Tenggerimyces flavus: one gene and its partner. The protein of the gene in region 1 interacts with the protein of each later gene in a pairwise test. Links are inferred from orthologs where the notes say so. Each region holds a gene or a part of one and is shown in the gene's direction. Other genes may lie near its edges. The genes, in order: rsfS and JOD67_RS05325.

Region 1 (15,429 bases):
CCAGCGCGCCGAGGACGACGGTGTCCGTACGCCTGATCCGGCTGGAGAAGCTCTCGGTGTAGGTGACGGGGATGTCGTCGAACAGCAGGTGGGTGAACGCCTCGGTCTCACCCGTCGCGTCGATCGCGGGCGACGATGCCGTACGACACCAGACCCAGCTGGCCTCGCGGCCGAGCAGGAAGCGGAAGCCGTCGAGCCAGTGCACGCCCATCACCGAGAGCGCGTGCCGTTCGGCCTCCCTCCGCCACCCCTTGTCCTGGCGGAACATCAGGTCCTCGTGGACGATCCCGAGGACCTTGCCGAGCCGTCCCTCGGCGACGAGGTCGCGAGCGAGGTGGAAGCCGTAGTGCTCGCGGAAGTTCTGGTTGACAGCGAGTTTGACGTTCGCCTTGGCGCAGATGTCGACCAGGGTCTTGGCCTCGGCGTACGTGTCCGCAAGCGGTTTCTCGACCATCAGGTGCTTGCCGGCCGCGGCCAGCTGCTCGACCATTTCGCGGCGGATGCTCGTCGGCGTGCAGACGACCGCGACGTCCCAGTCGACGGCGTCGATCATCGCGTCGAGCGTCTCGTGGACGCTCGCGACGCCGTACGTCTGTTGCGCCCAGTCGCGTCGCTCGGCCACGGGGTCGCAGGCGGCGACGAGCTGGATCCGTTCGGGATGGGCGGTGTAGCCGTCGTAGTGCATCGCGGTGACGCCGCCGCAGCCGACCATCGCGAGCTTGTGCACGGTCATGCCTGCCAGCATTCCCCGGCGCGTTCGGGAGACCAAGGGCCAATCCGCGCACATTGGCTCACTATCGTCGCGTCAGCAGCCGAGCCAACCGCTCCGCGGTCGGGGTCCCGCTGACGGGTGTGTAGATCACCAGCCTGAGCTCGGGATGGTCCGACGGCACCAACCGGTGGTGCTCCAGGCGCAGGTCGCCGACGTCGGGGTGGTGGAAGAGACGTTCGCGGGAGGTGAATCCCTCGATGTCGTGGCGTTCCCAGCCTTCGGCGAACGCCTCGCTCGCTTTGTTCAGCCGGTCGACGAGGTAGCCGAACTCCCCCAGTCGCGGTCCGGCTTCGGCGCGGAACTCGGCGAGGAACCGGTGGCTGGTGACGTCCCAGTCGGGCAGCAGGTCGCGGACGTACGGGTCGGTGAACACGAGCCAGAGCAGGTTGCGGTCCTCGTTCGACACCTGGGCGACGTTCGGATAGAGGGCGGCGTACGCGGCGTTCCAGCCGACGACCTGCCAGTCGGGCGCGAGCGCGTACGCGGGTTCGCCGGCGAGGGCGTCGAGCAGGCGCTGGACGTGCGGCGGTGCCGTGGCCTCGTGCGGTGGAGCTTGGGCGGGCTGGGGTGCGGAGAAGCCGGCGAGCGAGAGGACGTACGCATGCTCGGTGCTCGTCAGCCGGAGCGTCCTGGCGAGCGCGTCGAGGACCTGGCGGGACGGGTTGATGTCACGGCCCTGCTCGAGCCAGGTGTACCAGGTGACGCTGACGCCGGAGAGGTAGGCGACCTCCTCGCGTCTGAGCCCCTGTGTGGACCGGCGGCTGAGCTGCGGCAGGCCGAGGTCGGCGCGGTCGAGCCGGGTCCGCCGCGCGCGGAAGAAGTCGCCGAGCTCCTGCCTGGTCATGGTGTCGATGCTAGTAGTGCCACTACTAGAAGTGGCGCCGTCTTCGCAGCTGCGCTTCGTGCGGTGAGGCTTTGACTATGCCCGAGCTGCGTTCTCATACCGTCACGCACGGCCGCAACATGGCCGGCGCCCGTGCGCTGCTGCGCGCCGCCGGCGTCGCCCGCGAGGACTTCGGCAAGCCGATCGTCGCGGTGGCGAACAGCTTCACCGAGTTCGTTCCCGGTCACACGCACCTGGCCCCGGTCGGGCGGATCGTCTCGGCCGCGGTGTCGGCCGCCGGTGGGATCCCGCGCGAGTTCAACACGATCGCGGTCGACGACGGGATCGCGATGGGGCACGGCGGGATGCTGTACTCGCTGCCGTCGCGGGAGCTGATCGCGGACTCGGTGGAGTACATGGTCAACGCGCACTGCGCGGACGCGCTGGTGTGCATCTCGAACTGCGACAAGATCACGCCGGGGATGCTGATGGCGGCGCTGCGGCTGAACGTCCCGACGGTGTTCGTGTCGGGTGGGCCGATGGAGGGCGGGCGAGCCGTACTGGTCGACGGGTCGGTACGTACGCGGCTCAACCTGATCTCGGCGATGTCCTCGTCGGCCTCGCCGTCCGTGTCGGACGAGGACCTGGCGTCGATCGAGGAGGCGGCTTGTCCGACCTGCGGATCGTGCTCGGGGATGTTCACGGCGAACTCGATGAACTGCCTGGTGGAGGCGTTGGGGCTGGCGTTGCCGGGGAACGGTTCTCTGTTGGCGACGCACACTTCTCGGCGTTCCTTGTACGAGGCGGCGGGGCGCACGGTCGTCTCGCTGGCCTTGCGGTACTACGCCGAGGACGACCCGTCGGTGCTGCCTCGTGCGATCGCGAGCCGGGAGGCGTTCGACAACGCGATGGCACTGGACCTCGCGATGGGCGGGTCGACGAACACGATCCTGCACCTGTTGGCGGCGGCGCACGAGGCGGAGCTGCCTTACACGCTCGCTCGCATCGACGCGTTATCGCGATCTGTGCCGTGCTTGTGCAAGGTGGCGCCGAACGGTGCGTACCTGATGGAGGACGTGCACCGGGCGGGTGGAATCCCTGCCCTGCTTGGGGAACTGGCTCGGGCGGGGTTGTTGCACGAGTCGGTGCACGCGGTGCACGCTCCGTCTCTGTCGGCATGGTTGAAGGAGTGGGACGTGCGGGGTGGGTCGCCGTCAGCTTCGGCGGTGTCGCTCTTCCACGCGGCGCCGGGGTGTGTGCGGTCGGCTTCGGCGTTCTCGCAGTCGGAACGGTGGTCGTCGCTGGATCTGGACTCTGCTTCGGGGTGCATCCGTTCGGTGGCGCATGCGTACTCGCCGGACGGCGGGCTGGCCGTGTTGTTCGGGAACCTCGCGCCGGACGGAGCGGTGGTGAAGACGGCGGGCGTGGACGCTTCGTTGCTGACGTTCGCCGGCCCGGCCGTGGTGGTCGAGTCGCAGGAGGACGCTTCCGCCGCGATCCTCGGCGGTCGCGTCCGTGCCGGCGACGTGGTGGTCGTGCGGTACGAGGGTCCGCGGGGTGGGCCGGGGATGCAGGAGATGCTGTACCCGACGGCGTTCCTCAAGGGCCGCGGCCTGGCGTCGTCGTGCGCGCTGGTGACCGATGGGCGCTTCTCGGGAGGCTCGTCCGGCCTGTCCATCGGCCACGTCTCGCCCGAGGCCGCCGCCGGCGGGTTGATCGCCCTGGTGAAGAACGGCGACCGCATCGTCATCGACATCCCCGGCCGCCGGCTGGAGCTGGACGTGCCGGCCGAGGTCCTGGCCGCGCGGACCAGCACGTACCGCCCAGCGAACCGCTCCCGCCCCGTGTCCACCGCCCTCCGCGCCTACGCCACCCTCGCCACCTCCGCCGACCGCGGCGCCGTCCGCGAGGTCCCGGGTTTCGAATGAAGGGCACCTTCATTCGAACCTATTGACTGAAGGTGCCCTTCATTCAAACGTGGCGACGGGGGCTGGTGTCGAGGGGCGCTGGTGCGGCGGATCTGGTTGGGTCGGGGGCACCCCCGTCCGAACCTATGGGACCGGGGCGCCCCTCACCCCAACCTCCGCCACCTGCCCGTGATCATGTACGTGATCATGAAGGGGAACCCGTCGTATACGACCAGTTCGGCTTCATGATCACGGGCGTTGAGCGAGCGCTCGCGGGAGACTCTGCGTATGAGCATCCGTGTGCCCACTGACCTGCTCTCGTACGTCGGCTCCTCGTTCGGCGAGACCGCGTGGCATCCGATCACGCAGGCCGAGGTGGAGTTGTTCGCCGACGCGACGCACGACCACCAGTGGATCCACACCGATCCCGCCCGCGCGGCGTCGGGACCGTTCGGCCGCACCGTGGTGCACGGCTTCCTGACGCTGGCGCTGATCCCGAAGTTCCTCGCCGAGCTCGTGGTGATCGAGCAGATCGAGGCGGTCGTGAACTACGGCCTCAACAAGGTCCGCTTCCCCGCGCCAGTCCCCGTCGGCAGCCAGGTCCAGGCATCGATCACGCTGGCCGACGCGAAGCAGAAGCCCGCGGGAGTGGAGGCGACGTTCGCCGTCTCCATCGCCGTACGCGACACCGACCGCCCCGCCTGCGTCGCCGAGGCCGTCGTCCTCTATCGATAAGCGCGGGCCTGGAGCTCGAAGAGCTCGGCGTAGTGGCCGCCCATCGCGACCAGTTCAGAGTGGCTGCCGACCTCGATCACCCGGCCCTTGTCCAGCACGACGATCAGGTCGGCCATCCGGACGGTCGAGAAGCGGTGCGACACCAGCACGGTGACGCCGCCGGTGGAGCGGGCGGCGTCGCGGGAGGAGGCGGCGAACTGTTCGAAGAGGGCGTGCTCCGCCTCCGGGTCGAGCGCCGCCGTCGGTTCGTCCAACAGCATCAGCAACGGACGTTCGCGCATGAACGCCCGGGCCAGAGCCAGGCGCTGCCACTGGCCGCCCGACAGCTCGACGCCGTCGCTGAATCGCTTGCCCAGCTGGGTGTCCAGGCCCCGCGGCAACCGCGACACCACCGACTCCGCGTCGCCCCGGCGGAGCGCCGACGCCAGAGCCGCTTCGTCGGACAGCCGCGACAGATCGCCGATCGCGACAGTCTCCCGTGCCGTGAACTCGAACTTCACGAAGTCCTGGAAGCCCGCCGACATCCGCAGCCGCCACTCCTCCGCCGGCATCGTGCGCAGGTCGACACCGTCCACGAGCACCGCGCCGGCCGACGGGTCGTAGAGGCGCGCGAGCACCTTCACCAACGTCGTCTTGCCCGCCCCGTTCTCCCCCACCAGCGCCACCGTCGACCCGGCTGGCAAGGTCAGGTTGACATCGGACAGCACGGATCCGTCCGAGCCCGGATAGGCGAACGACACATCCCGCAGCTCGATCCCCGACGAGAGGCGTACGGGCGCGGACGACGAAACCTCCGCCCAAGCGTGCTCGGACGCGTACTCCCGCAACCACTCGTACCGAGCGAACGAACGCACGACCTCGCCCACCCAGTAGACGTTCTGCGCGATCCCACCGGTCATCTGGTCGATCTGCGGCGCGATCAGCAACAGCAGAACGACATCGCCAGCACTCGCCTGGCCCTGACGCGCCCGCCACACCACCCAGATCACCGCCGCGATGTACGCCGCACCGAACCCGAGCCGCACCCCGCCGTCGACCAGCACACCCCACCGCGTCGCGCGAAACAGGACCCGATACCGGTCGTCCTGCAGCTTGATCATCCGCGCGACCAGGTTCCGCGTGATGCCGAAAACCCTGAGCTCCAAGGCATTCCGCGGATCCTTCGCGATCTCGGCCAACCGATCCGTCAGCCGCTCCTGGTGCATGGTCTTTTCCCACGCGGTCTGGTCGGCCCGGCCGCTCATGTACGCCGACCAGATCCGCGCGGCGCCGAGGATCGGCAGCACCAGCAACACCGGATGGATCGACGTCAGCAGCGCCAGCACCGTTGCGGTGTTGGCCACCGACCCCACCGCGTACAGCAGGACCTCCGCGCCGATGCCGAGCCGCCAGGAGTTCTCGCGGATCAGCTCGAGCCGGTCGGAGACGTCGGCCCGTTCGTGGTGCATGATCCCGGGAATTCCGGCGGTCACCTTGAGCAGATCGGCGTGCACCTGCCGCGCCACCCGTTCCTGCGCGGTGTCGCGCAACGGATCGGCCAGCACCATCGAGACGAACGACACCGCGAAGCCGAGCACGATCACGCCGATCCCCCACGTGATCGGCGTCTTCACGGTCCCGGTGAGGCCGTCGACGAGCAGCTTGACGCCGTACGTCTGCATCGGCGACGTCACCGACTGCACGGCGACGAGCAGGCACGACACACCCATCAGCAACGGCGCGGCCCGGAACGCGGTGCCGAGCCAGAGCCGCAGGATCCGCCACGCCCTACCCATCGACCGGCTCCAGTTCCTCGTCACCGGTCACGTATCGCTCGGCCTGCAGCCGGAACATCGTCGCGTACCGCCCGTTCTGCGCCAACAGCTCGTCGTGCGTGCCCGACTCCACGATCCGGCCGTCGTCGAGGACGCAGATCCGGTGCGCGTCGCGGACCACCGAGAACCGGTGCGAGATGATCAACGAGGTCACGCCGGAGGTCAGGTCGAGGTAGCGCTCGACCAGCCGCGCCTCGGCTCGTACGTCGAGCGCCGCGGCCGGTTCGTCGAGGACGAGCACACTCGCACCGGCATGAACGGCGAACAGCGCGCGAGCGAGCGCGAGCCGCTGCCACTCACCGCCGGACAGGTCGACGCCGCCCTCGTACGTCTTGTCGAGAATCGTGTCCCACTTGGCCGGAAGGGCCTCGACGACCTCGCCGATGCCCGCCTCCCGCACGGCCTCGTCGAACGCGTCCGGAAGGTCCTCCGCGTGCTCGACCGCGCCGAGGACGACGTTGTCGGTCGCCGGCAGCGGAAAGCGCAGGAAGTCCTGCACGATCGCGGCCACCCGGCGCTGCCACGCCTCCAGATCGAGCGTGGCGAGGTCGACGCCGTCGATCGTGATCCGCCCGCTGGTCGGGAGATACGCCCCGCCGAGCAGCTTGACCAGGGTCGACTTGCCCGCGCCGTTCACGCCCACCAGGGCGAGCGCCTCGCCGGCACGGATCTCCAGGTCGAGGTTGCTGAGCACGTCGTGGTCCGCGCCCGGGTAGCGGAAGCTGACGTTCTCGAAGCGAATCGCCTTGCGGGGCAGTTCGTTCTGCCTCGCCCTGGCGTCGGGAGCCGGCTCGGGATAGCGCTCGGCGATGATCTTCGGCAGCAGCTCCATCGACTGGTATGCCGACAACCCGCGCCGGATCATCATCACGGCCCAGCCGTTGTACGACATGCCGACCGCGAGGATCGCCGGGACCGCTGTCGCGACCTGGGTCAGCGGCAGCTCACCGGCCAGCGCCGAGCGGCCGAGCCACAGGATCGCGCCGGCCTGCGCGGCGAGGTGGAACACGCCGATCCCGATCGCCGCGACCACCCCGCGCCGCCGCGCCTGCCACACCGGCCGGAACGCCTCGGTCCACTTCGCGACGTAGCGATCGAGCAGGTACTGGCCGAGCCCGAAGACGCGGATCTCCTTCGGCGCGTCCTTCATGCCGAGGTTGAACGCGTACTCGGCCTGCCGCTGGCCCTCGGTGTTGCCCCACCACGAGTCGATCTCGCGCTCGCAGGTCATCGCGCGGTAGTACTCCATGATCAGCGTGACGACGACGAGCCCGATCGCGATCGGCCAGGAGAACATCTGGCCGACGAGCGCGGCCGACCCGAGCAGCGTGAGACGGCTGGAGAGAAGCCAACGTACGTTGCGGATCCCTCGGCCCACCTGGAAGCCGGCCTTGCCCTTCGCGCGTTCCTGGATGTCCTTGATCTCGGGATCTTCCAGGTGCGCGATGCGGCGCGGGACCAGCACCGGCTCGGTGATGCCGATGGCGAGCGCGCGGTGGACGTGGTTGTCGAGGTTGAGCCCGATCATCTGGTCGAGCGACGGCATCACGCTCTCGACCAGGAACGCCACGAACAGCGCGGTCAGCAACACGCTGAACGCGCCCATCGTCAACGCCCCGGGCTCGTTCGCGATCACGCCGGGCACCGCGCCGACGACCTGGCCGACCAGGTACGTCAGCAGGACGCTGACCACCGACGACGTGACCGCGAGCCCCAGCGACGCCGCGGCACTCGCGGGCGCGATCCGGAACATGTACCGAAGGAGAGTGAACATCGCGACCTGACCGTACGCCGGGGGGCCGACACCCTCGAATGGTTTTCCCCCGGCTTGTCAGGACAAGCAGAGACAGAACGGATGGCCGTCGGGGTCGATCATCACGCGGTGGTACGCCGGACTCGGCTGGAACTCGGCCTCGACCGCGCCACACTCCACAGCCCAGGCGACGGCGACGTCCAGGTCCTCGGCGCCGATGTCGAGGTGCTGCGAGGCGAACTGCTCCCCGTTCTCGCTCGGCCAGACCGGACGCCGGAAGTGCCGGTCGAGCTCGAAGTTCAGCGCCGGCTCGTGCACGCCGTCAGGCGGGCACACCAGCGCGTAGTCCGGCGGCTCCTCACGGACGTACGGCCAGTCGAGCAGCTTGGAGTAGAACCTCGCCAGCTCGAGCGGCCGTTCGGCCGTGATCGTCAGCGCCCCGAGTCGCAGCTTCGGTGGACTCACGAGCTCGTTCTCCCGTCACCCGATGACCGACCCGGCCACGATCGCGATGGCCACGGTGTACGCGGCCGCGGCGATCTGGACGATACGGAGGCGCCGCGACTCCGTCCAGCCGGTGAAGCGGAGCAACCACGCGATGCCGGGCAGCACGAGGACGGCGTGCATGGTCACCGCGTGCAGCGGCTTCAGCCCGCCGGCGGTGAGGTACGCGCCCTCCGGGTCGCCGGACCGCACCTGCGTCACGCCGTCGGCGATCATCAGCGCGCCGACGACGAGGGCGCCGAGGAGCGTGACGAACCCGTACCGCAGCGCGAAACGCATGCCAGGCGAGAGCGCCGCCTGGGCACGCAGCGCCGCGGCGGTGAAGGCGAGGATCGTCACGATCAGCACCGCGCCACCGCCGGCGAGCGTCATCGCGACGGTTGTGTCGAACGGCGTCTCGAAGTTGAAGTGCGACGGGACGCCCCGCCACGCCTGCATGCTGACCAGGAACGTCTCGAGCACGCATGCGGCGCTGAACACGCTCAGCAGTCCAGTCCGCAGGGCCGGCGCCATCCGGACGTACGAGCCCGCCCAGGTGACCGTCAGCAGCGTGAGGCCGAACGACAGCCCGAACGTCGCCGCCTTCCGCAGCGACACCGGTCCTTCCCACGACGCGCCGGTCGCGAGCAGGATGCCGGCGTGCGCGAGTCCGCTGGTCAGGAGGACAGCGGCGATCACGTACGCGGTCCGCTCCACGTGGCTCGCGTACCGCCAGACGTCCCACAGCTCCGAGGCCGCCGCCCTGGCCTGCACCGTCATCGTGTTCATGCTGACCATCGTCGTCTGCCAGACGTGTCGGCAGCGTCCGCCGTGGAGCGGCACCTTGCGTACGACGAGACGCGTACCCGCCTGTCCACAACGGACGCCTGTCCTCTCCCGCGAACCGGCCGTGGCCTGTCGGTGCCTGATGCGACGATGCCGGCACCCTGCGCCGAAGGAGGCCCGATGAACAGAGTGGTGCACTTCGAGGTCCACGCCGACGACCTCGACCGCGCCGAGCGCTTCTACACCCAGGTGTTCGGCTGGACGACCCAGCACTGGCGAGACGACTACCGGCTGCTCGTGACCGGTACCGACACGCCCGGGATCGACGGGGCGATCATGCAGCGCCAGGGTCCGGCACCCGAGCCCGGCCAGCCGCTGAACTGCTTCAGCTGCTCGATCGACGTCGAGGACATCGGCGCCACCGAGAAGGCCGTCGCCGACGCCGGCGGACAACAGGTGCTGGAGCGCATGACGATCCCCGGCGTGGGCTACGTCGCGTACTTCACTGACACCGAGGGCAACGTCTTCGGCGCCTACCAGTCCGACGAGTCCGTGGCCTGACCTCGGTACGCGGCCACCTACTATCTGTAGATGACCGACGCGCAGAGACCGCACGAGCAAGAGGCCGTACTCACCGCTGCCCGCCGGGCCAGAGAGGCCGCGGTGGACCTCGCGACCCGTTCGCGAGCGGCCAAGGACGCCGCGCTGAACGCGATGGCGGCGGCGCTCGAGGTCGACAGCGCGTTGATCATGGCGGCGAATGCGAACGACATCGACCGGGCTCGCGCGATGCACACGTCCGAGGCGATCATCGACCGGCTCAAGCTGGACGACAAGCGCATCGGCGCCATGGCCGACGGGCTGCGCCAGGTCGCCGGCCTGGTCGACCCGGTGGGCGAGGTCGTGCGCGGCTACACGCTGCCGAACGGGCTCGAGCTGCGCCAGGTGCGCGTCCCGTTCGGCGTCGTCGGAATCATCTACGAGGCCCGCCCGAACGTCACCGCCGACGCCGCCGGGCTGTGCGTGAAGAGCGGCAACGCCGTCCTGCTCCGCGGCTCGTCGTCCGCCCGGGAGTCGAACGCGGCGATCGTCGAGACGCTCCGCCGCGCGCTGTCCGACACCGGGCTGCCACCGGACGCCGTCCAGCTCGTTCCGGGCGACGGACACGAGGCCGTGAAGCACCTGATGCGCGCCCGCGGGCTGGTGGACGTGTTGATCCCGCGGGGCGGGGCGAGCCTGATCAAGAGCGTGGTCGAGGAGTCGACCGTTCCGGTGATCGAGACCGGCGTCGGCAACTGCCACGTCTACGTGGACTCCTCGGCCGACCTGGACCAGGCGATCGCGATCTTGTTGAACGCGAAGGCGCAGCGGCCCAGCGTCTGCAACGCGGCGGAGACGTTCCTCGTGCACCAGGCGGTGGCGAACGAGTTCGTGCCGAAGGCGCTCACCGCGTTGAAGGACGCGGGCGTGACCGTGCACGGCGACGAGCGGATCCGTTCGTACAGCAAGGATGTGGTGCGCGCGACCGACGACGACTGGGACACGGAGTATCTCTCTCTTGATATAGCCGCGGCGGTCGTCGACAGCCTCGACGACGCCGTACGGCACATCCGCAAGCACGGCTCGGGGCACACCGACGCGATCCTCACCCGCTCGCAGGCGGCGGCCCGGCGGTTCGTGGCGGCGGTGGACTCGGCGTCGGTGGTCGTGAACGCGTCGACGCGGTTCACCGACGGCGGCGAGTTCGGGTTCGGCGCGGAGATCGGCATCTCCACCCAGAAGCTGCACGCCCGCGGCCCGATGGGTCTGCCCGAGCTGACCTCGACGAAGTACATCGTGATCGGCGAGGGACACGTCCGCCCCTGACGCCAGGCGTCGGTGGGGGCGGATAGGCTCGGCATCATGCAGCAGACGCACCTCGCCCTCCTCGCCGCCGCCGAGGAGACCCACACCGAGCTCCCGATCGCGCCGATCTGGATCGGTGTCGGCACGTTCGTGATCCTGCTCGTCCTGCTGATCGTCGTTCTGGCGCTCGGCAAGGGGCGTCCGCACTCCTGACCGGGGGTCCACGATGAGCAGCAGGCCGCGACTCGGCGTGATGGGCGGGACGTTCGACCCGATCCATCACGGCCACCTGGTGGCCGCGAGCGAGGTGCAGTCGCAGTTCGACCTGGACGAGGTGATCTTCGTCCCGACCGGTCAGCCCTGGCAGAAGGGCGACCGGTCGGTGTCGCCGGCCGAGGACCGGTACCTGATGACAGTGATCGCGACGGCGTCGAACCCGCGGTTCTCGGTCAGCCGGGTGGACATCGACCGGCCGGGGCTCACGTACACCGTCGACACGCTGCGTGACCTGCGGGACCTGCATGGGGCGGACGCGGAGTTCTTCTTCATCACCGGCGCCGACGCGCTGACCCAGATCCTCACCTGGCGCGAGGTGGACGAACTCTTCGAAATGGCGCATTTCGTTGGCTGTACGCGGCCGGGGCATGCGCTGGACGTGTCGAAGGTCCCGCCCGACGTGGTGACGATCGTCGAGATTCCGGCGTTGTCGATCTCGTCCACGGAGTGCCGCGAACGGGTCGTGAAGGACCAGCCGATCTGGTATCTCGTACCGGACGGAATCGTGCAGTACATCAACAAGAGGCACATGTACCGCTCGGCGTGAGACCCTAGAAGTGCTTTGGCCTCGACATCAGACGCTGGCCCGGCCGGTAGGACGACGTCCGGGACTGTGAGAAAGGACCCCGTGCCCGCAACGAATCGAGCCATCGAGCTGGCCCTCGCCGCCGCGCATGCCGCGTCGGACAAGCTGGCGCACGACATCGTCGCGTTCGACGTGTCGGAACGGCTCGCGATCACCGACGCGTTCGTTCTCTGCTCCGCCGCCAACGATCGGCAGGTTGGAGCGATCGTCGACGAAGTCGTCGACCGTCTTCGGGCGGCGGGTGCGAAACCCGTACGCCGCGAGGGCGAACGGGAGAACCGCTGGGTGCTCCTCGACTACATCGACATCGTCGTTCACGTGCAGCACGCCGACGAGCGGGAGTTCTACGCGCTCGAGCGGCTGTGGCGCGACTGCCCGGAGATTCCGTTGCCAGAAACGGTGAACCTGGAGCGGAGCCGTACGGGAACGGACGCGTGACCGCTCGACGACTGGTCGTTTGGCGGCATGGCCGGACCAGCTGGAACCTGGACGGCAAGTTCCAGGGGCAGACGGACATCGAGCTGGACTCGGTGGGCGTGTCCCAGGCCCAGTCCGCGGCTGCCCGTCTGGCCGCACTGGAGCCCGCCGCCCTGGTCGCCTCCGACCTGCGCCGGGCCGCCGCGACCGCTGCCGAGCTCGCGTTGCTGACAGGGTTGTCGGTGACGTACGACCCGGACCTGCGCGAGATCGACGTGGGCTCGTGGTCGGGCCTGACCCAAGCCGAGTTCGCCGCCTCATGGCCGCGCGAAGCCGCTCTGATCGCGTCCGGCGAGGACGTCCGCCGCGGCGGCGGAGACGGCGAGACGGTGGCCGAGGTGGCAGATCGCGCGGCCAAGGCGTTGCAGCGCGCCACGGACCTGGGGCCTGACGGCTCGACCGTGGTGGTGGCGACGCACGGCCTGGCGGGACGGGTCGGCATCGCGGCGTTGGTCGGCCTGCCGCCGGAGCACTGGAGCATGCTGGGAGGCCTGTCGAACTGCTCCTGGTCCGTGGTCGAACAAGGCCGCCGCGGCTGGCGGATCGTGGAGTGGAACGCGGGCACCTTGCCCAAACCCGTACTCTCCGACGACCGCTGAGCGTGTCGAGGGATACCGGTTTCGTTTGCCGGGCAGTCACCCGATACACTCGCTGAGCCGTTCCGGCACGGGGCTGTAGCGCAGCTGGTAGCGCACCTCCATGGCATGGAGGGGGTCAGGGGTTCGAATCCCCTCAGCTCCACAAAGGTTCCTGGGACCAGTCTGGTCGCGGCATTCGCCGCTTCCCGCTGGTCCCTTTGTCATTCCCCCGGGGCCGAGCCCGGACCCGCAATTGGTGGTCACTGTGAGCAGGCCCGTGGCCGGCATGGACATCGCCGAGCACGTCGGATCTCCCGGACCCTGGTTCCTGGGACCAGTCTGGTCGCGGCATTCGCCGCTTCCCCCTGGTCCCTTTGTCATTCCCCCGGGGCCGAGCCCGGACCCGCAATTGGTGGTCACCGTGAGCAGGCCCGTGGCCGGCATGGACATCGCCGAGCACGTCGGATCTCCCGGACCCTGGTTCCTGGGACCAGTCTGGTCGCGGCATTCGCCGCTTCCCCCTGGTCCCTTTGTCATTCCCCCGGGGCCGAGCCCCGGACCCGCAATTGGTGGTCACCGTGAGCAGGCCCGTGGCCGGCATGGACATCGCCGAGCACGTCGGATCTCCCGGACCCTGGTTCCTGGGACCAGTCTGGTCGCGGCATTCGCCGCTTCCCGCTGGTCCCTTTGTCATTCCCCCGGGGCCGAGCCCCGGACCCGCAATTGGTGGTCACCGTGAGCAGGCCCGTGGCCGGCATGGACATCGCCGAGCACGTCGGATCTCCCGGACCCTGGTTCCTGGGACCAGTGTGGTCGCGGCATTCGCCGCTTCCCGCTGGTCCCTTTGTCATTCCCCCGGGGCCGAGCCCCGGACCCGCGCTTGGTGGTCAGCGTGAGCGGGCTACACCAGGCGTTGCGATGAGAGCTGTTCCGTACGGTCGAGGAACGTGCGGAATCGCACCGCGTCTCCGACCGACCTGTGTCGCAGCGCGACCTGCACACAGCACGCGAACGTCCAGCCCGCGACGCGTCGCGCATCGAGGTCCAGACGATCGGCAAAGAACGCGACATGCTCCCGCGCGTCACTGAGGTCACGCAACGACAGAACTTGCTTCACGTCGAACGCGCGATCACCCAGCACCGGGAACGGATCGATCGCCAACCATCCACGCTCGGAGAGCACCGCGTTCCCCGGCCCAAGATCGCCGTGGAGCAACACCGTGTCCGTCGAGGATGCGATCAGGGAGGTGAACAGCTCGTCCGCCTGCGCGACGACGCCTCGATCCACCGGCCGCTCGAACCGATCGAACCAGTCCCACATCGTCTCGCGGAGGCCCTCCACCACCATCGCGAGTGGCTCGAACTCGTCCTCTGCGGGAGGTTCGACCGCGTGCAACTCGGCGAGTGCTGACGCAACGACTTCGTTCCCGGTCGCGACGTCGAGGTCATCACCGTTCGTGCCGGGAACGCACCGCTCGAGCAGCAAGGCCTGACTCGCCTCGTCGGAGTCGAAGAGCCGCGCCGCTCCGCGACCAGCCCAGTGCTGCAAGCCCTTTGCCGCCCACGGATTGCGATGACCCGGACACTCCACCTTCAACACCGCGTCGCTGCCGTCCGCTCGGCGTACGGGAGCAACCCACCCGACGTTGCCGCCCGGCTCGAACGGGGCGCCCACCTGCAGCTGCCACACACACGCCGCGTCAGCGACCAGAGTCGGCAGTCGCGCCAGCCAGTCACGTCCGACATCGCCGAACTCCGAGACGACGGTGCGCGCCAACCGATCCGGAATGCGAAGCGCAGTCGTCACGCATCAGCCCCCTTGGTCTGCCTAGCTCGTCCTTCCCTGTAGGCGAGCTTAGGGGAAGGAGTGTCTGCCACCGTCCAGGCGAGATGACGCGGGCATCACGCCACGAGCCGGAATGCGACCTGCGCCTGTCGCCTGCGGATCAGGGCCTCGCGATATCAGCAGGAGATGCTGCAGCCGGGCGGCTGTCGACAACTCCGACTGACCACCGATGACGTTCTCTACTCGATACCGAACGCGAGCGACCATGATCAACCGGAGTGCCGGTAGATGGCGCGGAGGGAGTCAGGGGAACTCCGCGAGTTCCTCCGCGAGCCCCGCGACCGTCGCTGACTGGAAATCGTCTTCCATGGGAACCCACCGTAGATCTGGTGTTCAGATACCGGCTCGGTTGAGGCGCTCTATGAGGCTGGGTTTGCGCGCATGCGTCTGCCGCAGTGCGGTGATGCGCAAGGTGAAGGTGTTCCAGTGGTCGTCCCGCACGGCGAGTGCCTGGAGATCGGTGAGCAAAGAGACGGCACTGTCGTACTCGGCCGGCTTCCGTGTGGCGATCATTGTGTCGACCCGTGACCATGCGGCGTCTTCATCGTCGGCCAGTTCCTCGAGTCGTCGTTCGCGGGCCAAGGCGCGCGCCTGCTCCCGGTGTGCTTCCTCCTCCGCGTGTAGGGCTGCCACGCGACGGTCCAGGTCAGTTCGTCGGCGTGCGGCGTCGTCGAGCAGGTCGGCCACAGTCCGGCGGGTTGGGACGGCGATGGTCGGGACAGTGTGCTCGCGGTAACGGCGCAACATT
Region 2 (15,484 bases), 5.2 Mb from region 1 along the record:
GCGGCCGGTGAGCGCGGCGTCGGCGGAGAGCTGTTGGGGGACGTACCCGATCGCGCGTCGGACGGCCATCTTCTGCTTCTTGACGTCGAGGCCGAAGACCCGGACGTCGCCTTCCTGGATCGGCAGCAGCGTGGTGAGGCCGCGGATCGTCGTGGTCTTGCCGGCGCCGTTCGGGCCGAGCAGGCCGAAGACCTCGCCGGTGAAGACCTCGAGGTCGAGGTCGATGACGGCCTTGTGTTCCTTGAAGCTGTGCGAAAGGTGGCTGATCTCGACCGCTTTGGCGCGGCCGTTGGGTGGTGTCTCGTTCATGTGGTCTCCTCGTCGAGGAGCTTGGCGGTGAGCTGGTCGAGCGCGGGGATCGCGTTCTTGATGGCTTGCTGTTGGTGGGTGGGGAGCTGGCTGAGGGCTTGCGCGACGGTGTGGGCGCGTTTGTCCCGCCAGCTGCTGATGTGGTCGTGGGCCTCGTCGGTGAGCTGCAGCCTGGCGACGCGGCGGTCGTCCGGGTCGACGTCGCGGACGACGAGGCCGGCCTGGTTGAGCTGCTTGACCAGCGTGCTGACCGTGTTGGCGGCGACGCGGAGATCGGCGGCGGCTTGGGCGACGGAGATGCCGGGCTGCCGTCTGATCAGCCTCACGAGCTCCGCCTGGGCACCGGTGAGCGTGCCGAACGGCGACCCGGGGCCGGTCCCACGTCGGACGCCGCGCCGGAACGCGCCCAGCCCCTGCAGCAGCTGCTCCGCCAGCGCGAGCGTGTCCTCAGCCAGTTCCTCGGTGGTCACGCCTCTGATATTACCTCTGCCGCAGAGGTATCTGTCTAGGCGTCGGTGGCGCTTGGTTCCCAGCCGATGGTTTGCGCCCAGGCGTCTGCGCGCCGGATGAGGTCCCAGCTGAACGGGTTCTTTGCGTCGGTGTACGCGGCCCTGTCCTCGGCGTGCTCGATCGCGAGGCGCCGCTTGAGCTCGGCGTACGCGTCGGCTTCGTGCTGGTGTGCGCGGAGGTAGTCGCGGAACAGCAGAGCGAACTGCTCGGAGAAGCTGCCAGCGCGTCTCACGTGCACGTGCGTACGTGGGGTGCCGGGCGGCTCGCGGAAGTAGCGCTTCGTCCGCTCTCCGTTGTCGGCGCGATAGACGTACCCGAGCCCTTCGAGCGGCACGCGGAACGGGTCGACCGGCTCCAGCGCGGCGACGGAGATCTGGATGTCCACGATGGGCTTCGCCGCCAACCCGGGCACCGACGTCGACCCGATGTGGTCGATCCGCAGCGCCACCCCACCGAGCGCGCCCCGGAACGCCAACCCCAGCTCAGCGAACCGCACCGCCCAAGCTGGCGAGTACGGCGCGATCTCGATCCTCACAGGTCGAGGGGTGGGGGATCGAGGGTCTGCAGGACTCGCTCGCAGAGGTAGATCCGCCCGTAGCTGGCGCCCGTGACTTCCCTGAGAATGCCCAGCGACTCCAGCCGCTTCATGGCCGCCTTCGCCGGCGGATAGGTGACGGAGTACCCATGCTCCGCGGCACGCACCCGGACCTCACTCTGTGGCGATCTTGCTATGAATCTCGTTGTTGAATTCATAGGAAACCCCGAGTTCCTATGAATCTCAGCCGAAGATTCATGGCTTCCGCGAGATCCAGCTCCTCAGTCACAGGTCGATCGGCTCGGCGATCCCGAGGCGCCGGTGGTCGGCGCCGCCGAGGTCGCTGATCCAGCGGTCGGCGCTTTGGAGGCCGATCTCGCTCAGCATCGCGTCGTGGATCGGGTACGTGCGACGCGGGCGGATGGCGCGGACCCAGTCGACGGTTTCGCCGAGCTTGAGCCACGGTGCGCACGCGGGGACGAGGAGGTGGTGGACCTCGGCCTCGGGCACGGTGAAGCTGTCGCCCGGGTGGAAGACCGTCGTGCCGTCCTCCGGCGCTGTCACGAGGTAGCCGATGTTCTGCGGCGGCGGGACGTCGGCGTGGATGACGGCGTGCCGCTCGCCGAATGTACGGACCGCGAACTCGAAGGCCGAGAACGGGGAGCCCGGGCGGACGGCGGTCAGCGCTGGGCCGAGGTCCGACAGCTGGGCGGCCAGCTCGGTCGGCGCCCACACGCGGAGCGAAGGGTCGGCAGCCACGGCGGCGCGCAGGCGGTCGACGTCGACGTGGTCGAAGTGCTCATGTGTGATCAGCACCCCGTTCGCGCCATCCAGCGCGGCCGGCTCCGACCAGGCGCCGGGGTCGATCACCAGCACGCTGCTGGCCGCCTCGAGCCGCACACACGCGTGCGTGTACTTGATCAGCCGCATGAGAAGCCCTCCCTAGGAACGAGCGTCGAGCACGAGCCGCACGGCGAGCCCGCCGAAGATCGCCGCGGAGACCCGCTCCAGCCAGCGCTTGAACGAACGCCGCCGCAGGATCTGCTCCGACAGCGTCCCGGCGAGGAACCCCACTGTCGCGTCGACGCAGATGCCGATCCCGATGAACGTCGCGCCCAGCAGCAGGAACTGCGCCGTCACCGGCAGCATCCCCGCCCCCGGAGACAGGAACTGCGGGAAGAACGCGAGGAAGAAGATAATCACCTTCGGGTTCGCGAGGTTCGTGAGCGTTGCCATCAAGAAGACCTTGCGCAGCCGCATCGTCGGCGCGACCGCCACAGCGTCCGGCAGCGCCGACGCCTTCCGGCTCGCCAGCCAGGTCGACACCGCCAGGTACAGCAGGAATACCGCGCCGAAGATGCGGATGATGTCGAGCGCCATCGGCGCCGCCTGGATCAGCGCGCCGAGGCCGAACGCCGCCGCCACGGTGTGGATCGCGAGTCCGGTCGACATGCCGAACGCCGAGACGAGCCCCGCTCGCCGGCCACCCGCGAGCGCGTTCGCGACGATGTTCAGCATGTCCGGGCCGGGGACGACGCTGATCACGAAACAGGCGACGGCGAACGCCGCCAACAGGGTCAGGTCCATCAGCCAGGCCTCTTCCAGTCCGGGTGGGCCCAGCTGTCCTTGACCGCGAACGGCTTCGCCGTCTTCGAAGGATCGCGCTCAATGAGGTCGTCGCCGAGCACCTCGTCGATCCGTTCCAACACCGCCGGCTCCAGCTTCACTCCCGACGCGCCCGCGTTGTCCTTGATCTGCTCGGGACGAGAGGCGCCGATGATCGCGGCCGAGACGCCCGGGTTCTGCAGCACCCACGCGACGGCGAGCTGCGCCATCGTCAGCCCGGCGTCCGCGGCCACCGAGGCGAGCTGCGCGACACGTCCGGTGATCTCGTCCGAACGGACCCGGCCGATGAAGTTCGTTCCCCGGCCACCGGCGGCCGCCCGCGACCCCTCAGGCGGCGGCGATCCGGGCTGGTACTTCCCGGACAGCACGCCCTGCGCGAGCGGAGAGAACACGACCTGCCCGATGCCCTCGCGTTCACACAGCGGCAGCACCTCGGCCTCGATCACGCGCCACAGCAGGTTGTACTGCGGCTGGTTCGAGACGATCCGGCTGCGCAGCCCAAGGTCGCCCGCGATCCGGAGCGCGTCGGCGATCTGCGAGGCGGTCCATTCCGACACCCCGAGGTACAGCACCTTGCCCTGCCGGACGAGGTCGTCGAACGCGATCAGCGTCTCCTCCAGCGGCGCGTTCCCGTCGAACCGGTGCGCCTGGTAGAGGTCGACGTACTCGGTGTCGAGCCGCTTCAACGAGGCGTGGCACGCCTCCATCACGTGCTTGCGGGACAGGCCGCGGTTGTTCAGGCCGTCGCCCATCGCGCCGTGCACCTTCGTACAGATCTCGACCGATTCCCGCCGGACGCCGCGCAGCGAGCGGCCGAGCACCGTCTCGGCCTGGCCCTGCGCGTACACGTCCGCGGTGTCGAACGTGGTGATGCCGACGTCGAGCGCCGCGTGCACGCACGCCTCCGCCGCGTCCTGGTCGATTTGCTCTCCGTGGGTGAGCCAGTTCCCGTAGGCGATTTCGCTGACGTAGAGACCGCTGCTGCCGAGGTGGCGAAAGTCCATGTGCGTAAGCCTATGCTCGATGGCGATGAGCATCGACGTCCTCGCGTTGGCGCCGGACGCGCAGGTCGCGGCCAGTGCGCGCCCGCTCGCCGTGCCGAGCGCCTGGCGGTCGTACGGCGTCGACGACGACTTCCTCTGGGGACTGTTCGGGCTCGGCCAGAACCCGTACCAGGTACGCGTCGCGCTCGACGATCGCGCGGCGACCTGCTCCTGCCCGTCCCGCAAGGTCCCCTGCAAGCACGCGATCGCGCTGCAGCTCATGCACGCCGCCTCGCTCGTCCCGCCCGATCCCCGGCCCGAGTGGGTCAAGGACTGGCGCGGCGCCGGCAGGCAGCGCGAGCTCGACGACTCCCCGGAGGCGGTCGAACGCCGTGCGCAGCAGCGGGCGCGGACTGCCGAGGCGCGCGAGGACACCGTCCAGTCGGGCATCGCGGCGCTGCGCGAGTGGCTGGACGACCTCGTCCGCGCCGGCATAGCCGGGCTGCCAAGCCAGGGCCGCGAGTGGTGCGCGCCGGCGATCGTGCGGATGATCGACGCGCAGGCGCCCGGGCTGTCCGGCATGGTGATCGACCTCGCGTGGGTGGTCGCGTCCGGGCGGCCGACCTGGACCGAGGAGGCCGCCGAACGGATCGGCGCGCTCCACCTGCTGATCGAGCTCGCGTCGCACGCGTCGCGGACGGGCTCGGCGACCGCGCTGGAGGACGTGGTCCGGTCGCGGGTCGGGTTCCGGACGCGGCAAGGCGACGTCCGCGAGAACCCGCCGTGGGAGGACGACTGGGTCGTGCTTCTGCAGAACGCGATCGACGACGAGGACGGCCAGGTCAACACCGTGCAGCAGTGGGCCTGGGCGCGCGAGCGGCGGGAGTGGGTGATCGCGGTCGCGTACGCGGTGAACGCGCCGGCGACTCCGCTTCTGCCGCTGGGCGTGGAACTGCGCGGCACGATGCACCCCTACCCGGCGGGCTCGCCGCGCCGGGTGCTACCCGGCCTCGTCGACGTCACCGGCCCGCCGGCGCCGATCCCGTTGCCGTCGACGTGGGCCGAGGCGTTGGCCGGGCTCGAGCCGCTGCTGTCCAGCGACCCGTGGCAGCGGCAGTTTCCGCTGGGTTGCGAGGGCGTCCGGCCCGCGGCCGCCGGCGCATCGTGGGTGCTGCTCGACGAAGCGGGACACGGGTTGCCGGTACGCGACGACGACGGTCTCGACCGCGCGCTGGCGGTCAGCGGCGGCAAGCCGTTCGGCGCCATCTGCCTGTGGGACGGGAACGTGCTGCGGCTCGGCGTTGCGACGCCGTTCGACGGAACGCCGGAGCTGGTCGGATGAACGCGTCGCGTCAAGAGTGGGTTGACACCGTGCAGCAGCTCGTACTCGGCTCCGACCGCGCTGGGGTCGAATCGCATGCCCTGCTGGACAAACTGGCCGCCATGGGCGTCGCAAGACGGGGTGCGCAGCTGGCGCCGCGGTCGGATGCCACACCGATCGAGCCCGGACCCGCCCCGGGCGCTGTGGTGTCGGCTGACCTGGCCCGGCTACTGGACGAGATGCTGGCGACCGAGGACGCGGGGCTGCTGTACGAGTGGTGCACGGTCGTCCGCACCGCCGGGCTGGTGGCCGCGCCCCGGCACCTGCCGGACCTGCTGTCGGTGGGGAACGCGCGGCCGGCGTTCCGCGACGTGCTCGGCGCGGTCGTCGGCGAGCGTGGCGTGTGGCTGGCAAAGGTACGGCCGGTGTGGTCGTGGGCGGCGGTGCAGGCGGAGCTCGCGCTGATCCCGGACCGGGACCGGCTCGCCGAACAGTTCGCGGAGGAACGACGTTCGGCGGACCGCAAGGCGCTGTTGACGGCGCTGGAGCCGGTGACCAAGGAGGACGAGTCGTTTCTCGAGGACGCGTTGGACGACCGCGCGGTCGAGGTGCGCGGGGAGGCGTTCCGGCTGTTGCGGCAGCTGTCGGGGACGGCGTTGGAACGGCGGACAAGGCTCCGGCTGCGCGAGGGCCTGACCGTCATGGACGGCGCGCTCGAGGTGCTGCCGGGCGGCCCGTACGCGCGGCGCGAGACACCGAACGACGAGGCGCGCGACCTTGGCGGCCAACGTACGGCGGTCGGCAGCATCGCCACCCGCCTGCGCGGCGCCGCATCCTGCCTCGCGCCCGAGGCCTGGGCCAAGCTGCTGGACCGGTCCGACGACGAGGTGGTCCAGCTGGTGGGAGCCAGCCGCTGGTCGGTGCCGTTGGCGTCGGGCATGCTGCTCGGCCTCCCCAAGTCCGCCGAACCGGCCCGCTGGGCGACAGAGCTGGTCGGCGTCCTGCTCGACAGCGACGTCCTCGCCGCCCTGCGCTCCCTGCCGGCCGCCGCCGGCGCCCACGTTCTCGCTGCGCTCGCCGCCAACCCCGACCGCGGCGCGCTCGAGTCCGCCGCCGAGCTCGTCACCGGCCCGTGGTCCGAGGACACGACACTCGCCGTTCTCCGCCGCCTCTACGAGAGCCCCGACGCCCGCTGGCGGGCCAACCGGCCGCCGGACGTGCTGATCCGGCGCGGCTCGGTGGACCTGCTGACCCAGTACTGGCCGCACCTCGCCGAGCGCTGGCCCGAGCACGGCCGCCACGAGTACGTCCTCAACCTCCGCCGCACCCTCTACGGGTCGGTGGCCGTCACGCAGAATGGGGCCTATGAGTAGCGACACCGCCGGAGTGATGCGGCCGCCGGCCGAGGTGGAGCACGCGAAGGAGCTGGCCGCCCTCGCCGAGAACGACGTGCTGCCGCGGCCGCCGAACTGGCGCCTCTCGCCGCAGGCGGTTGTCCGTTATGTCCTCGGCGACACCCTCGACGACGGCACCGTGATCACGCCGAAGTACATCGGCGACCGGCGCATCGTCGAGGTCGCGGTCGGCACGCTCGCGACCGACCGCGCGCTGCTGCTCGTCGGCGTACCCGGCACCGCGAAGTCCTGGCTGTCCGAGCACATCGCGGCGGCCGTCAGCGGCGACTCGACGCTCGTCGTCCAGGGCACGGCGGGGACGTCGGAGGACTCGATCCGGTACGGCTGGAACTACGCGCGGCTGATCGCCGAGGGGCCAAGCGAGGCGGCGATGGTGGCCTCGCCGATCATGCGCGCGATGCAGACCGGCGCCGTGGCCCGCATCGAGGAGCTGACCCGGATGCCGGCCGAGGTGCAGGACTCGTTGATCACCGTGCTGTCGGAGAAGGCACTTCCCGTACCCGAGCTCAACCTGCAGATCCGCGCGATCCCCGGCTTCACGATCATCGGGACGGCGAACGACCGCGACCGCGGCGTCAACCAGATGTCGTCCGCACTGGCGCGCCGGTTCAACACCGTCGTGCTGCCGCCGCCCGCGACCGAGGACGCCGAGGTGGAGATCGTCGCTTCGCGGTCGGCGCAGATCGGTCAAGCGCTGCAGCTGCCCGCGGAACCGCCGGCGCTGGACGAGGTGCGGCGGGTCGTCCGCGTGTTCCGCGAGCTGCGGAACGGGACGACGTCGGACGGCCGTACGCAGCTGAAGAAGCCGAGCGGCTCGCTGTCCACGGCCGAGGCGATCTCGGTGATCACCTCCGGGATGGCGCTCGCGGCGCACTTCGGCGACGGTCAGCTCGGCGCGGACGAGGTGGCGGCCGGGCTGCTCGGCGCGATCGTCAAGGACCGGGTGTCGGACACGGCGGCGTGGCAGGAGTACCTCGAGACCGTGGTGAAGGAACGTTCGGAGTGGCGGGACCTCTACCGCGCCTGCCAGGAGCTCGACGTGGCTGGGTTCACGGTCGGCGGGGTCTGAGGTTCTCTCGTGGCGCGCAGCACTGCTCTGCCGGAGCGGGTCACGGTGCTGGGGATCCGGCACCACGGGCCGGGTTCGGCGCGGATGGTGCGTGCGGCGCTGGAGGCGGTCCGGCCGGAGCTGGTGCTGATCGAGGGGCCGCCGGACGCGGATCCGTTGGTGCCGCACGTTCCCGACCTCACGCCGCCGGTCGCGCTGTTGCTGCACGACGACGCGGATCCGTCGAAGTCGGCGTTCTGGCCGTTCGCGGGGTTCTCGCCGGAGTGGCAGGCGTTGTCGTGGGCCGCTGCCGCGGGGGTGCCGGCGCGGTTCGCGGACATGGCGGCGTCGGCGTTCATCGACCCGGTCGACCGGATCCTCCGGCCGCGACGGAAGCGGGTGCACCTCGACCCGCTGGGTCTGCTGGCCGAGGCGGCCGGGTTCGACGATCCGGAACGGTGGTGGGAGGACGTCGTCGAGCACTCCGCGGTCGCCGACCCGCTGACGCTCGCCGCGGCAGTCGGCGAGGCGATGGGGGCGCTGCGGGAGGAGTACGCGGACGAGATCGACGAGGAGACGCTGGTCCGTGAGGCCGCGATGCGGCAGCTCCTGCGGAAGGGTCTGAAGGAGTTCTCCGGCCCGATCGTCTTCGTCTGTGGGGCATGGCACGCGCCCGCCTTGGCGACGTTGCCGCCGGCGACGCATGACGCCGCTTTGCTGCGTGGGTTGAAGAAACGCAAGGTCTCCGGGTCCTGGGTGCCGTGGAGCTACGGGCGGCTGGCGGCGACGTCGGGGTACGGCGCGGGCGTCGACTCGCCGGGTTGGTACTCGCACCTGTTCTCGCGTGCGGGCCACGGTGACGTGGTGCCGCGATGGTTCGCGCGGACCTGCCAGGTGCTGCGGTCCGAAGGCTTGCCGGCCTCGACGGCGAGCGCGGTGGAGGCCGTACGGCTGGCCGACGCGTTGGCCGCGTTGCGCGGGCGGCCGTCGCCGGGTTTGTCGGAGGTGTCGGACGCGACGCTGGCGGTGTTGTGCGGCGGCGACTCCGTACCGCTGCGGCTCGTGCGCGACCGGCTGGTGATCGGCGAGCAGCTGGGCGCGGTGGGCGACGACGTTCCCCGGTCACCGCTGGCGCGGGACCTCGAACGGCTGCAGAAGCGGCTCCGGTTGCCGGTGTCGCCGGAGGAGAAGCTCGTCGCGCTGGATCTGCGGAAGGACGTGGGGCGGGAGCGGTCCCGGTTGTTCCGGCGGCTGTTGGTGCTGGACGTGGCGTGGGGCGAGCTCGAACCCGCGCGTGGGTTGGGGACGTTCGCCGAACGGTGGGTGCTGCGCTGGGACCCGTCGCTGGCAGTTGCCGTCGCGGCGGCGGCTCGGCACGGGACGACGGTCTCGGCGGCTGCCGAACGCGTGTTGCTGTCTCGTACGGTCGACGCCGAACGGGTCTCCGAGGCCGCCTCGCTGCTCGCTTCGGCGGTGGGATGTGAGCTGCCGGACGTGGTGACGTCCGCGCGCGAGGCGCTGGACCGGTGTGCGGCCGCGGCGACGGACGCGTTGGATCTGCTGGGTGCGTTGCCGGAGCTGTCGGACACGGCTCGGTACGGGTCGGTGCGCGGGACGGATCCGGAGCTGTTGCGGACGGCGCTGCATGGGCTGTTGTCGCGGGGTGCGGTGGGGTTGCCGTTGGCGTGCCGGGGGATCGACGACCGCACGGCGGAGCAGGCGGTGCGGGCGATCGACGGCGCACAGCAGGCGGTGCGGCGGATGGCGGACGACTCTCATGCCGAGCTGTGGGAGGCGTCCTTGGTGAAGCTGGTCGAGACCGACGACGCGCACGGGTTGCCGGCCGGGCGTTCAACACGACTGCTGTGGGAGTCTTCTGCCTTGTCTGCCGATGCGGTGGCGGTGCGGCTGCATCGGGCGGTGACTGCCTCGTCGGGGTCGACGGCTTTCGTGGCGGGCTTCTTGCGCGGGTCGGCGACGATGCTGGGAGCGGATCCGCGGCTGCTTGCGTTGGTCGACTCGTGGCTGGCGGGGTTGTCGGACTCGTCGTTCGAGGACGCTTTGCCCTTGCTGCGTAGGGCTGTTTCGGAGTTCAGCACTGCCGAGCGGCGGACGTTGGCGTCGCGGGTGTCGGGCGAGGCGGGGCCGGTGGTGGCTGCTGGGGACGAGTGGGATCCGACGCGGGCTGCGCGGTTGGTGTCGTACGTCGAGGGCTTGCTGGCGGAGGCTGCGCGATGAGCGACGACGAGCGCCGGCGGCGGTGGCGGATGTTGCTGGGGCCTTCGGCTGACGAGTTGAGCCAACTGGAGAAGGACGATCAGCGTCGGGACGAGGCACTGACCGTTCTGTACGGGCCGGGTGCGGACGGCTCGGAGGACGGCGAGTCGAGCGGGCGCCGTGGTGAGCGTCAAGGTGGGCTTGGCAGTAGCTCGCCGGCTCTGCATCGATGGTTGGGTGACATCCGCACGTACTTTCCTTCGTCCGTCGTGCAGGTGATGCAGCGCGACGCCGTTGAGCGGCTGGGGCTGACGAAGCTGTTGTTCGAGCCGGAGCTGTTGGCTCTGGCGCAGCCGGACATCCAGCTGGCGACGACGTTGATCTCGTTGTCGTCGGCGATTCCGGAACGTACGCGGGGGACGGCGCGTGCGGTGGTGCGGAAGGTGGTCGAGGATGTCCAGCGGCGGTTGACGGACCAGCTGTTGGCGTCGGTGAACGGGGCGTTGGACCGTTCCCGCCGTACGTCGCGGCCGTTGCTGGCGGACGTGGACTGGTCGACGACGATCCGCGCGAACCTGCGGCACTACCAGCCGTCGGAGAAGACCGTCGTGGTGGAGAAGCTGCTCGGGCACCATCGGCGCAGCCGTGCGTCGGCGTTGCGGGACGTGATCTTGCTGGTGGACCAGTCGGGCTCGATGGGCGAGTCGATGGTGTACTCGGCGATCTTCGGCGCGACGCTGGCCTCGTTGCGGTCGGTGGACACGCGGCTGGTGGTCTTCGACACCGAGGTGGCGGATCTGACAGAGTTGTTGACGGATCCGGTGGACCTGTTGTTCTCGACGCAGCTGGGTGGCGGGACGGACATCAACCGGGCGGTGTCGTACGCGCAGTCGCTGGTGCGCCGCCCGGCGGACACTGTGCTGGTGCTGATCTCGGATCTCTATGAGGGCGGCTCGGCTTCCGAGCTCGTGCGCCGCGTGCGGGACCTGGTCGCGTCGGGCGTGACGGTCGTCGTGCTGCTGGCGCTGTCGGACTCGGGGACGCCTTCGTACGACCACGAGCTCGCCGCCGCCCTGTCTGGGTTGGGAGCTCCGGCGTTCGCCTGCACGCCGGACCTCTTCCCGGAGCTGCTGGCCGTGGCCATCCGCCGCGAAGACGTGACCGCCTGGGCCGAACAAACCGGCCGCGCCGTCGGCCACTAGCCTTTCCTGATCTACCTATGTAGGTTAGGGCCATGGAGAGGCTCGAACGGATCGGCAAGGCCACCGTCGACGTCCTTGGTGTGCTCCTGGAGGCCAAGGATCCGCAGTGGGGGCTGGCGATCATCAAGGCCACGGGCCGGCCCTCGGGCAGTGTGTATCCGATGCTCGAGCGGCTGGAACGGGCTGGTTGGGTCACGTCCTCGTGGGAGGACGAGGGCACCCGCCGTGGCCCGCGACGGCGGCTTTATGCGCTGACCAAGGACGGCGCGGCCGAGGCGAGGAAGGTCCGCGCCGCCAAGGCCGCCTCTGCGGGCCACGCCGGTCGCCTTACCCGGCCAGTGGCCCCTTTACCTGGCGTCCACCCCACGTAGAGCGGCCGTTGATCATGTTTACATGATCATTGGCCCCCAGGGCCGGGGGCGGACCGGGCGAAACCACCGCTGGACGAAAGATCGAGGCTAGAGGTTGTGCTCGAGCGCGTATCTCGTTGCCTCGGAGCGGTTCCGTACGTTGATCTTCGCGAACGCGTTGTTGATGTGCGTCTTCACCGTCGTCTCACCGATATACAACTCTCCAGCGATCTCCGCGTTGCTCAATCCCCGCGCGAGCAGTGACAGGACCTCGACCTCGCGACCGGTGAGGCCGTCTGGATTCTCCTTGCGTACAACGGATTTCTGGCGCGATGTCAGCGCTGACACCAGGCGTTCGGACACCGTACGGTCGAACGTCGACTGACCCGCCGCGGCGGCGTGGAGGGCGGCGGCGATCTCGACGCGGCCGGCGTCCTTGGTCAGGTAGCCGCGGGCGCCGGCCTGGAGCGCTCCGGCGATGGAGTCGTCGTCGGCGTACGTCGTCAGCACCAACACCGCCACGGACGGGTGGTCCCGCGACAGCCGCCGCGTCGCCTCCACGCCGTCCAGCACCGGCATCCGCAGGTCCATCAGCACCACATCCGGCCGGGCCGAGGCCACCACCGCGAGAGCCTCGGAACCGTCTCCCGCCGAGCCCACGACCGAGATGTCGTCCAGCAACCCGAGCAACGCCACCAGCCCGTCGCGGACGATCTGCTGGTCGTCGACGACCACCACCCGTACGGTCACTCCGGCACCTCCGCCACGACTTCCCAACCCTCGCCCGACCGCCCAGCGGTCAACGTGCCGCCGGCTAAAGCGATGCGTTCGCGCATGCCGGTCAGGCCAAACCCACCCGACGGCTCGGCGACCACGGGACGCGAGGCCGCCTCGTTCCGCACAGCCAGTCGCACAGCCGACGGGGTGTACGTGAGCACCACGGACACCGGAGCGCCCGGCGCATGTCGCGAAGCGTTCGTCAGCGCCTCCCGCGCCGTCCGCAGCAAAGACACCGTCGCCGCGGACGACAACGCCCGGGACGCGCCGTCGGTACGCAGCCGCGCCTCCAGGTCGTGGTCCTCGATCAGCTCGGCGAGAGCCGCCTCCAACGACGGAACGTCCTGCCTCAAAGCGTTCACCGCGTCCCGAGCCTCGACCAAACCGGACGCCGCGAGCCGCCGCGCCCGACGTACGCGCTCCGAGGCCCCGGCAACGTCGCCCTTGTCCAGCTGCGCCTCCGCGACCTCGAGCTGTACCCCGAGCGCACCGAGCGAATGCGCCAGCACGTCGTGGATCTCGCGGGCGATCCGCGTCCGTTCGTCCAACGCCGCCGCGCGGGCGTGCTCCTGCTGCGCGAGCTGGGTCTGCCGGAGCAGTTCCTCGGTCTGCTGCGCCTGGACGCGGCCCTGCCGGCGGATCAGGCCGAGCATCAGCACGAGCGCCGCGGCGCCGAGGTTGCTGGCGAACCAACCGACGGGCTGGTCGTTCGTCCATCCGCTCGCGGTGAACGCGAGCGCGTCCAGCACGCCGATGCTGACGATCGCGACGACCGAGATCGACGAGCTCGAGGCACAGATGACCAGCGTGACCATCGCGACGATGGTGGTCTCGTTGCTCTGCGGCACGGCCGACAGCACGCAGGCGAGCAACGAGCAGCCGGCGAGCAGGGCGATCGCGAGCCGCGGCCGGCGGCGTTCGAGCACGATGAACGAGATCCACAGCGCCATGCAGAGCCCGTACCCGGTCCAGACGAACACCGCGATGTCGGGAGTCGGCCGCGCGGACGCCAGCGTGTAGACGAACAGGCAGGTGCCGAGCAGGTTGACGATCCACCAACCCACCCGTACCCGCTCGCCGCTGGGCGGCGGGACCAGCCGCCGCACCAGCTCGCCGACGTTCACCGTTCTCCTCTGCGTCTCAGGCGCGCGCCCGCTGCAGCGTGCTGGTGCTGACCCGGGAGGCCGTGACCAGCGACTGCGCGAGCAGGTTGGCGCCCAACGAAACCATGATCGACCCACCACCCGACGTGATCGTCGCCCCCATGGTGTGTCCCAGCATCGCGAGCGCGAACCTCGCGGCGACGTACCCGACAAGGACGAGCAGGCCGATCACCGGCATCCGGTACCAGACCTCGGTGCCGCGGGTCTGCAGCTCGACGGTCCGTCCCATCAACAGGCCAACGACCAGGCTCACGGCCAGTCCGGCGACGAGGAACCCGATGTCGGCGACCGTGAGGTGGTAGCCGCCGCCGAGCTTGTCCTTCATCTGCAGCAGACCGATGCCGATGAGGACGAGCGGCATCACCCAGACCTCGCGACCGGACTTGTTGAACTGCTGCCAGCTCATCCGCCGCGCGACCATGTAGATGACGACGGCGACGACGAGGGCTGCGTTGACGAGCGTGCTCAAAGTCATGACCACGACGCTAGGAATCGGCGACGATTTCGAGGACCACCGTCGGGTGGAGATCCGGGTGGAGGCTCAGGTGGAGCTGGCCGCGTCGTCCACCCCGACGACCGCGACCATCGCGTACCGCTCGTCGCGGATCGGGGCTCCCCAGAGGCCCTTGTTGGTGAGCGGCCGCGTCTGGGTGATCGTGGCGATGCCGTTCAGCAGGCGCTTCGTCCGCTGGGCGGTGAGGCCGCCGCCGGTCCACCAGCGGCCCTCGATGAGGACGAGCCGGCCGCCCGGCTTGAGCAGGTCTCGCCATCGTTCCAGCGCCGCGCGCGGGTCGGGCAGCGCCCAGAGCACGTGCCGGGCGAGGACGACGTCGAACGTGCCTGCCTCGAGCGGCGGCTTCGACGCGTCGGCGTGCTGGAACGGGACGTTCAGCCCGGCGGCTTTGGCCTTGCGTACGGCGAAGTCGATCATGTTCGGCGCCTGGTCGACGCCGACGACGTCGTAGCCCTCCTCGGCGAGCAGCACGGAGAGCGTGCCGGTCCCGCAGCCGAGATCGGCGAGCTTCGCGGGTGGCGTGGGAAGGAGCTCGGCGAGAAGGTCGCGCCAGGCCTGCCGGACGTCGGGGTCGCGCAGGCCGTGGTCGGCCTCGTCGTCGTACGTCGCGGCTTGTGCGTTCCAGAAGGCTCGGTGGTCGGAAATCACAGCGCACATCATGCGCCATCACCGGCATAGTGTCGCCGGTGAACGACGATTTGCTCGCGCGGCAGGAAGCTTTGCAGGCCGAAGGCGCCGAGGTCCTGGCCGAGTTGGAGGCGGCGTGGGCGTCGTTCGACCTGGGTTCGTTGCTGCCGACGGGGAGCTACGTGTCGGGGCTGATGTCGTGGCGCGACCTGGACGTGATGGTGTGCGCCGGCGCGTCGTTCACGCCGTCGGACGTCGTGGCGCTGCTGGCGAAGATCGTGCTGATCCCGGGCGTGGTGGGCTTCACGTACGCGGATGAGCGCGGCCCCCGCGCCCCGACGCCGGCGGTGCGGGACGAGCGCTACCACGTGCCGATCTCGCTGCGGCGCGGCGACGCGACGTGGACGATCGACCTGACGATCTGGCTGCACGACGTCCACCGCAACGTGACCGAGTGGCACGAGGCGCTGCGCGACCGCATCACACCCGCGCAGCGGCTGGCCGTGCTGCGCATCAAGGACGAGTGGCACCGGCTGCCGACGTACCCGTACGAGGTCGGCGGCCAGCAGATCTACCAGGCCGTCTTGGACGACGGCGTCGAGACCGGCGACGAGTTCGCCGCCTGGCTGACCGAACGAGGTTTCCCGAGCCGCTAGCGCATCAGCAGTCGGACCAGGTCGGCGATGACGTCGTCCGGCGTAAGCGGCTCGAGCATGTCGGGCAGCGTGAGGTGTTCGACGACGAGGCCGCTGATCGCGAGGTAGAGGAGCAGCACGGTCGTACGGTCGCCCGGCATCCCTGAGGCGGCGTGGCGGGCGACGTCCTGGGCGTGGTTGGCCCGGATCGTCGCGGACAGCAGCTCGCGCAGCTCCGGCTGCCGGGTCGCC

What was found.
Region 2: the proteins of rsfS (region 1) and JOD67_RS05325 interact in binary tests that used the Escherichia coli proteins (3 or more experiments, as listed by UniProt). The link is inferred for Tenggerimyces flavus from one-to-one orthologs.

The regions. Positions count from the first base shown.
Region 1 is NZ_JAFBCM010000001.1:6,300,871-6,316,299, forward strand. The notes cover bases 10,577-13,520. They hold rsfS (ribosome silencing factor), read left to right. Parts: upstream 10,577-11,822; coding sequence 11,823-12,218; downstream 12,219-13,520. Other genes in these bases: JOD67_RS29625 (glutamate-5-semialdehyde dehydrogenase), read left to right, coding at 10,577-10,939; JOD67_RS29630 (hypothetical protein), read left to right, coding at 10,976-11,131; nadD (nicotinate-nucleotide adenylyltransferase), read left to right, coding at 11,145-11,741; JOD67_RS29645 (histidine phosphatase family protein), read left to right, coding at 12,215-12,856. In the rest of the region: JOD67_RS29580 (Gfo/Idh/MocA family protein), read right to left, coding at 1-733; JOD67_RS29585 (helix-turn-helix transcriptional regulator), read right to left, coding at 795-1,616; ilvD (dihydroxy-acid dehydratase), read left to right, coding at 1,694-3,523; JOD67_RS29595 (MaoC family dehydratase), read left to right, coding at 3,791-4,237; JOD67_RS29600 (ABC transporter ATP-binding protein), read right to left, coding at 4,228-6,012; JOD67_RS29605 (ABC transporter ATP-binding protein), read right to left, coding at 6,005-7,825; JOD67_RS29610 (VOC family protein), read right to left, coding at 7,883-8,269; JOD67_RS29615 (hypothetical protein), read right to left, coding at 8,285-9,076; JOD67_RS29620 (VOC family protein), read left to right, coding at 9,254-9,634; more of JOD67_RS29625, read left to right, coding at 9,665-10,576; JOD67_RS29655 (aminoglycoside phosphotransferase family protein), read right to left, coding at 13,737-14,642; JOD67_RS29660 (hypothetical protein), read right to left, coding at 15,015-15,429. UniProt on the Escherichia coli protein: Functions as a ribosomal silencing factor. Interacts with ribosomal protein uL14 (rplN), blocking formation of intersubunit bridge B8.
Region 2 is NZ_JAFBCM010000001.1:1,107,338-1,122,821, reverse strand. What follows is about bases 5,710-8,708. They hold JOD67_RS05325 (ATP-binding protein), read left to right. Parts: upstream 5,710-6,649; coding sequence 6,650-7,768; downstream 7,769-8,708. Other genes in these bases: JOD67_RS05320 (DUF5682 family protein), read left to right, coding at 7,778-8,708; JOD67_RS05330 (DUF5691 domain-containing protein), read left to right, coding at 5,710-6,657. In the rest of the region: JOD67_RS05370 (ABC transporter ATP-binding protein), read right to left, coding at 1-309; JOD67_RS05365 (MarR family winged helix-turn-helix transcriptional regulator), read right to left, coding at 306-779; JOD67_RS05360 (GrpB family protein), read right to left, coding at 815-1,354; JOD67_RS05355 (hypothetical protein), read right to left, coding at 1,351-1,521; JOD67_RS05350 (MBL fold metallo-hydrolase), read right to left, coding at 1,640-2,284; JOD67_RS05345 (LysE family translocator), read right to left, coding at 2,297-2,941; JOD67_RS05340 (aldo/keto reductase family protein), read right to left, coding at 2,941-3,984; JOD67_RS05335 (SWIM zinc finger family protein), read left to right, coding at 4,010-5,305; more of JOD67_RS05330, read left to right, coding at 5,302-5,709; more of JOD67_RS05320, read left to right, coding at 8,709-9,985; JOD67_RS05315 (VWA domain-containing protein), read left to right, coding at 9,982-11,166; JOD67_RS05310 (PadR family transcriptional regulator), read left to right, coding at 11,199-11,537; JOD67_RS05305 (response regulator), read right to left, coding at 11,625-12,266; JOD67_RS41705 (sensor histidine kinase), read right to left, coding at 12,263-13,417; JOD67_RS05295 (hypothetical protein), read right to left, coding at 13,434-13,931; JOD67_RS05290 (class I SAM-dependent methyltransferase), read right to left, coding at 13,998-14,618; and 2 more genes.